One region of the Thalassospira sp. MCCC 1A02491 genome, then DNA from elsewhere that is predicted to be linked to it. Evidence: riboswitches for the same ligand, from Rfam matches in the RefSeq annotation. Region 1 holds a riboswitch; the other holds the start of a gene.
The links. Region 1 has a riboswitch for cobalamin ahead of AUQ42_RS01970 (ABC transporter substrate-binding protein). Riboswitches for the same ligand answer to the same signal wherever they lie in the genome.
Positions count from the first base shown of each region.

Region 1 (3,766 bases):
CAGACTGGTTTTGCCAGATCCGTTTGGTCCGATCAGGCCAAGGAATTCCCCCGGTTCAACCCGCAACGACACGTCAGTGATGATTTTCTTGAAACCGGCATTCCAGCCAACATCGCGCAGTTCCAGTGTCATCGCAGAACCCTTCCATGACAAAGAATAAGCGCAAAGGCCGGTGCCCCGATCAGGGCGGTAATCACCCCGATGGGAAGAACCTGACCATCCAGAATGATGCGTGAAACAATGTCAGCCGCAACAAGGAATATCGCCCCGATCAGGGCCGAAACCGGCAGCAAAAGCCCATGCCGGGTCCCGACAAAGAACCGTGCCGCATGCGGGATGACCAAACCGACAAAACCGATCGAACCGACAAGACTGACCATCACAGCCGTCATGGATGCCGCCACCGCAATCAGAACCACATAAACACGGCGCACCGGCACGCCAAGCGATGCCGCCGATTCCACACCAAAGGTAAAAGCATCAAGTGCGCGCGCATACCAAAGACACACAACCAGCCCGCCAAACGCAACGGGCAGCGCAAGATAGACATCGTCCCAGCGCACACCACTCAGATTGCCAAGCAACCAGAACATGATGCCGCGCGCCTCGTCCGCGGTTGCTGCCTTGGTGACGATAAAGGATGTCAGGGCGTTGAAAAGCTGTGATCCGGCAACCCCGGCCAAAATGATCGCGCCTGCACCACGACCGGCCGGAATGGCCAAAAGCGCGACAAACCCGAATGCCACCAGCGCACCGACAAACGCGCCAAGTGACAGCGAAACCATCCCCGCCCCAAGACCAAGAATGGCAACACTGACCGCGCCGGTAGATGCCCCCGCCGAAATGCCCAGCAAATAGGGATCGGCCAGACTGTTGCGCAAAAGCGCCTGTAACACGGCCCCCGACAACGCAAGTGACGCCCCGCAGGCCGCAGCCACAAGTGCACGCGAAATCCGGTAATTCCAGATGATCCCGGAATCGATTGGATCAATCTCATAGCCCGCCTGCCACAGATGATTGGCAATGGTTTGAAGAACCGTGCCAAGGGGAATGTGTGTTTCCCCCTTGGCAGCAGCGATTGCAACCACAGCGGCAAGCAGGATCAAAGCCGCCACGGCGGCACCGCTTCGCGCAAGATATGCCCGCCCCGCCCGCGATCGTGCGGGGGGCTGAGGGGGTGTTTTTTCAAACATTGAAGTCTCCGGGCATATCGAGCGCCATCGGGTTGGGCAATCAGTTCGAGGCACTCAGGCGTTCGACAGCCTGGGCAAGCGTTTCAATACCGTCAATCAGACGAATTGTCGGGTCCATCGATTGCGCATCCATCACAACGATATTGCCGTTTTTAACCGCTTTCATCTGGCGTGTAACCGGATCGGTTTTCAAAAAGTCCATTTTGACTTCCCAATCATCTGCCGGGAAACGGCGACGGCCCATTTTACCGATCACAATGATATCGGGATTGGCGCGCGCAATGGTTTCCCACCCCACGGTCGGCCATTCTTCGTCGCTGTCGATGATGTTTGTTACGCCAAGTTTTTCCGCGATATAGCCCGCGGCCCCGTTTTTGCCCGCGACGTAGGGATCGCTTTTAATCTCGGCACTGGAAAACCAGAAAACGGTCGAAACATTGCTGTTCCCGCTGGCATTGACCTGTGCCAGGGACCGGGCTTCACGATCTTTCAACCTGGCAATCAGGGCCGCGCCGCGATCCTCGATATCGAAAATCTGCGCAAGGTCGGAAATTTCCCGATAAATCAGGTCCATGGAGAAACGGTCATGGCGCACCCCGTCGCCCCCGCCGGCATTGTCCTTGCCGACACAATCGGCCGGTGCGGTATAGACCGGGATCGAAAGTTCATTGAACTGTTCGGTGGTGCCAACAATGCCCTTGGGACCGACATGCCATTGATACTGGGTGGCGACCAGTTGCGGTTTTTGCGCAACCACGGTTTCAAAGCCCGGATCATTATCAGCCAGACGCGGCACGGACGCATTCACATCCCTGAATTCATCCATGACCGGACCAAACCAGACCCCGGTGCCTTTGACCTTATCGGCCAGCCCCAGCGAATAGAGGATTTCTGTCGTGCTTTGTCCAAGCGACACAACCCGTTCGGGGGCCGCATCAAAGTGCAGCGTGCTGCCGCAATTTTCGATGGCAAGCGGATATTCCGTCGCAGCCGCAAACGGGGCCGAAATCATAAAACCGGCAGCAAACACCCCGACTGCCAGCGCATGTTTATAGTGACTGATCACTTTGACTTCCTTTCAAAGACATACCGGCAAGGGTCGGCAATTACCGGCCACTGCACAGCATATCGCAAATGTTATGTTATAACATAACACACACTTTACTATCGTCAAGGGACTGGCAAAAGTGTCGGGAAATGGCGGAAGATGTCAGGATCGGTATTCAGGCGCATTTACAAAAAACTGCCGGAAACCGCGACATATGCCGACATTCTCCGGGGCACCCCGCCCGGTCCGTCGCATTCATGTCGGCAGGTCTCCTGGCTCGCGGGTCAAAGCACTTTTCCTGGCCTTCCCGGGTTCATCCCAGTGGCATTGGTCAGAAAAACGCTCACCGCCTACAGTTGCGGGGGCAGCTTCGGTTGATGGGCACGCAGCCCAGATCGAATTCCCTTTATCCGATATCCGGATACCGACATCTGACCGTTAGATTAAAGCCCAAACCCGGTCAAGGAAATTGGCAGATGACCAGAGGCATTTACACAGGGGTCCATGCAGAAATTGCAGTCGACACGACCTTGAATTTGCCATGTTTCATCCCGATTACCTCCACACTGTCTGGTATGCTTGCCGACAAATGAAACCATTGGAACATGATGCACATGACGACTTCTGTTGAACGCAGACGCTTTTTGAAATCCATCGCGGCAGCCGGTCTTATCCTGCCGGGAATGTCGATCTATCAGCATGCATTGGCAGAAGTACCAGGGCTTGACCTTGGTGCGGGACAGCCGTTTGATTTTGCCGATCTGATTGCGCGTGCCAAATCGATGGCGCAGGCCGCCTATGAGCCGCCAGTCGCCCCCAACCCGGAAATTGTCGGGCGGATCGATTACGACACCCATGGCAAATTGCATTACAAACGCGACCATTCGCCGTTTTCCGATGGATCAGGCACCTATCCGGTGACGTTTTTCCATCTGGGCATGTATTTCGCCAAGCCCGTGCACATGTATCTTCTGGAAGACGGCACGGCACGCGAAGTCATCTATAAACCCGATTACTTTGACATGCCAGCCGACAGTATTGCCCGCCAGCTGCCCGAAAACAGCGGCTTTGCCGGGTTCCGCCTTCATGAAGAACTGTCGCGTGATGACTGGAAAACCCAGGACTGGGCGGCGTTTCTTGGCGCATCCTATTTCCGCGCCATCGGTGATGAAGGCCAGTATGGCCTGTCCGCGCGCGGGATTGCGGTCAATACCGCCACATCCCAACCCGAAGAATTCCCCGATTTCCGCCAGTTCTTTATCGAACCGGCCAAAAATGCCGAAGACCCGGTCACCATCTATGCGCTGCTTGATGGGCCAAGCATTACGGGCGCATACAAATTCCTGCTCTATCGCGGGCAGGGTGTGACGATGGATATCGAAAAACATCTGTTTGTCCGTCGCGATATCGAACGGCTTGGCATCGCGCCGCTGACCAGCATGTTCTGGTATTCCGAACAGAACAAATCATTCCGGTTTGACTGGCGCCCGGAAGTCCATGACAGCGATGGTCTGGAACTGTGGAC
Region 1 covers NZ_LPVX01000003.1:109,446-113,211, forward strand. Annotated here, with positions in the region: gene AUQ42_RS01960 (ABC transporter ATP-binding protein) at 1-132, opposite strand, end outside; gene AUQ42_RS01965 (iron ABC transporter permease) at 129-1,193, opposite strand; gene AUQ42_RS01970 (ABC transporter substrate-binding protein) at 1,234-2,259, opposite strand; cobalamin riboswitch at 2,486-2,685, opposite strand; gene AUQ42_RS01975 (glucan biosynthesis protein) at 2,856-3,766, shown strand, end outside.

Region 2 (3,766 bases), on a different contig from region 1:
ACAGGGTCATGGCAATTTCATGGATCAATTCGGATTCTGAATGCATATAGGGCATATACAGAAACGCCCGCTGTTCTGGTGATCCAAGTTCCTTGTCCTTGCCCAAGGATACGGCTTCCTGTGCAAGAACAAGCGCGATCGGATCGGCAGCAAATGATTGCGGCGTGTCGCGATACATGTTGCGCGAAAACTGATCCAGAACGATGATTTCGGCAAGGCGCCCCGATGCGGTGTTGCGCCATGTGAAAAGTTCACCGGCAAGGGCCGCGGCATGAATGTCGGAAAATCGTTCGGCAATGTGGGTGTCAAGTGCAGTATCCTTGATAAACCATTGCTTTTGTTCGAGTTCCTTGAACCAGAAGTCCAGGACTGTTTCAGGAGCCATCATTTCCAACCCATCCCATGTAAGGCCAATCGCAATATTGTGCGATGTGTCTGCTGATCTTTGCCGGGGGAAGGGCGAAGGTCAAGCAATGGCGCGAAAAGATAATCCGTTCGGATGCGGGCAAAGAGTTGACAGGTGTTTGCCGCCCATGGAATATGAACGCGTCTTGGGTGTTGATCCATTGGATCGGCTTAAAAGGGAACGTGGTGCGTTACGACAATGCCACGGCTGCCCCCGCAACTGTAAGTGGTCCGAGCATTACCTATGCCACTGGTGACAAACCGGGAAGGCGTAATGCTTTTGAAACCACGAGCCAGGAGACCTGCCTTTGACTGCCGGACACGGCTTGTCCGGTACTGAACTGTTGGACGCCGGGGTGAGCGTCAGGTTGCAGGGAAAAGGCGGTCTCGTCGTGAAACCGGTATCTTGCTTCCAGCCATCCTATCGTTCTTGATCCTAACTCTGTGCGTCGGGAAACTTTTCTGACGCGCATCGTTCGTGAAAAGAGACGATTACATGTTTAAAACTCTTGGCAAGCTTGCGATTGCAAGTGCCTGTTTCGCGTTTGCGTCACAAAGTGCGCATGCCCATTTTCAATTGGCCTATACACCGGAAGTCAATGTGACCGCCCCCGGCGAACTGCCGGTGAAACTGATATTCTGGCATCCGTTCGAAAACGGACATGTCATGGATATGAAAAAGCCGGTGGCGTTTTACGCAATCCATCGCGGTGATAAAATTGATTTATCTTCAACACTTTCTGAGGTGACCTTCACAGGGAAGGAGAATACCGCCAAGGCGTATGACGGTACTTTGACCCTTAAGCGCAGTGGCGATTACGTGATGGTGGTGGTGCCCGAGCCCTATTACGAAGAAAGCGAAGATATCTTCATTCAGCAGATCACCAAGTCCTATGTGAACCGCAACGAAATCCCGACCGACTGGATGGAGGCACAGGGACTTGTGACCGAAATTCTGCCGTTAAACCGGCCGACCAACATTGTCGCAGGTTCGACCTTTACCGGTCGGGTGCTGAGCAACGGTGAACCGGTATCCAGGATCGAGGTTGAAATCGAATATATGGCAGCCGAACCCGATATGGACCGCAACGCGCCCAAGGAACCGACAGCAGGACCGATGCCCGGTGGGGCGATTGTCGCGATTACCGATGCCAACGGGTATTTCACGTTCGGGATCCCCAAGGCCGGATTTTGGGGTTTTGCGGCTCTTGGCAGTGGGCCGGACAAAGAATTTCAGGGAAAAGAGCTTTCACAGGATGCAGTCCTGTGGGTTCGCGCCTATGATGTGCAATAGGCTTGGGGACAAAATAGATGCATATTGTTGACGGGGCACTGGCCCCAGAGGTGCTGATTGGCGGTGGCGTGCTTGCAGTCGCGGGGCTTGGACTTGGATTGCGCAAACTGCCAATCGATAAAATTCCGGCGACGGGGGTGTTATCGGCGACGTTCTTCGTCGCCTCCCTGATCCACGTGCCGGTCGGTCCGTCGAGCGTGCATCTGATCATGAGTGGTCTGGCCGGGCTTGTGCTTGGCTGGACCGCATTCCCGGCACTTTTTGTCGGGCTTTTGTTGCAGGCCATCTTTTTCGGATTTGGCGGTTTGACCGTGTTGGGGGTCAATACCGTCAATATTGCATTTCCTGCGGTGATTGCCGGTTTCATGTTTCGCGGATTGGTGTCGCGAAGCAATCCAACCTTTGCGGCAATCTGGGGCGGGTGTGCCGGTGCGCTTTCAATTGCGCTGACCACCTTGTTCGTGGCCATTTCCCTTGGTCTGAGCGGGGAAGGGTTTGTACCGGCGGCCAAGCTTGTTTTCTTTGCCCATATTCCGATCATGGCGGTCGAAGGTCTGGTGTCTGCAGCAGCGGTTTATCTGATCATGAAGGTCAAACCGGCCTTGCTGATCGCCGATGCCCAGATCAGCCGATATGACGCACAAAGCCCCGCGATCCTGGCCGAACAGGTGAACGAGGCCAACAATGGCTAAGCTTGCAACTGGGGTGTTTCTGGCAGGCCTTCTGTTCGGAATGCAGGCCGCCCAGGCCCATAAGGTGATTGCATCGGTTTTTCCAAGCGGCACAGCTGTCGAAGGGGAGATCGGGTTTTCCAATGGCGATATGGCTGCGGACACGCTGGTTGAAGTTTTTGACCAGCAGGGAAACAAGATCGATGAAATCAGAACGGATTCTGACGGTTTCTTTGTCTATACGCCAAGCCGGAAAGTTGACCTTGTCTTTCGGGCCGATCTGGGGGCTGGGCATGTTGCAGAAGCCAGTTTTGATATTGCCGACCTGACGGGAATTGCCGGGGCAGGCAGCATTGACGCAGTTTATTCGGATGATAGCGCTAACATCACGGTTGATGGGGCAGTTGTCGCGGATAATGCAACCAAAACTGCAATTACCCGGGAACAGGAAGAAGTCATTGCCGCGATCGTTCGCGATGAATTGCGGCCATTACGTCGGGAAATTACCGCCTATAAGGAAAAGAACGATCTTCAATCGATTCTGGGCGGTATTGGTTATATATTCGGGTTCTTCGGGATTGCCTATTATCTGGCAGCAAGACGTTTGAGAGCCAAAGCAACCAAATCATGAGCCATCTTTTCGGGCATGACCAACCATTAAGCGTTCAGGCAGGCGGGCAACGACCGTCTTCCTTTGTCGGATCGTTTGATCCGCGTGTTCGGGTGGTGGCGGCCTGTCTGTTTTCGGTGATGGCCGTTTCCCTGCATCAGATCGAATTCGCGCTTGCTGCCTTTTTTGTGGCAATAGCGACGATGTTCATGACTGATTTGCCTTTGCGTCTGACCCTGAAACGTATGGCAGCAATGGACGGGTTCATCATCGTGATGCTGGTGATGTTGCCATTCACAACGCCGGGAACCGCCATGTTTACCGTCCTGGGTGCCGAGGCCAGCAAAGAAGGATTGCAACATGCGGTCCTGATCGGCATTCGCGCCAATGCGGTTGTTTTGATGATGCTTAGCCTGCTTGCCGGCTTAACGCCGGTGGGGCTTGGTCATACATTATACCGGCTGCGTTGCCCAGCAGCCCTGGTGCATCTGATGATGTTTACGGTGCGCTATATTTCGGTTCTTCACGATGAATATCATCGATTGCGCATGGCCATGAAATTGCGTGGCTTCAAGGCGCGCAACAGCATTCATACCTATCGGTCGCTGGGGTATCTTTTCGGGATGTTGCTTGTCAGGTCTCTTGAACGTGCCGAACGGGTTCTTGAGGCCATGAAATGCCGCGGATTTAGTGGCCATTTCCCGATGATTGATCATCTTGTGTTCCGGCAACGTGATGCCCTTTTCGGGGTGGGGTTTCTGATGCTGGTTTCCGTACTTGTTATTC
Region 2 covers NZ_LPVX01000029.1:311,175-314,940, reverse strand. Annotated here, with positions in the region: gene AUQ42_RS11190 (DUF924 family protein) at 1-388, opposite strand, end outside; cobalamin riboswitch at 537-730, shown strand; gene AUQ42_RS11185 (DUF4198 domain-containing protein) at 902-1,699, shown strand; gene cbiM (cobalt transporter CbiM) at 1,717-2,391, shown strand; gene AUQ42_RS11175 (cobalt ABC transporter permease) at 2,384-3,001, shown strand; gene cbiQ (cobalt ECF transporter T component CbiQ) at 2,998-3,766, shown strand, end outside.
Region 2: linked by a shared signal. The riboswitch ahead of AUQ42_RS11185 (DUF4198 domain-containing protein) and the one ahead of AUQ42_RS01970 (ABC transporter substrate-binding protein) in region 1 are both predicted to bind cobalamin.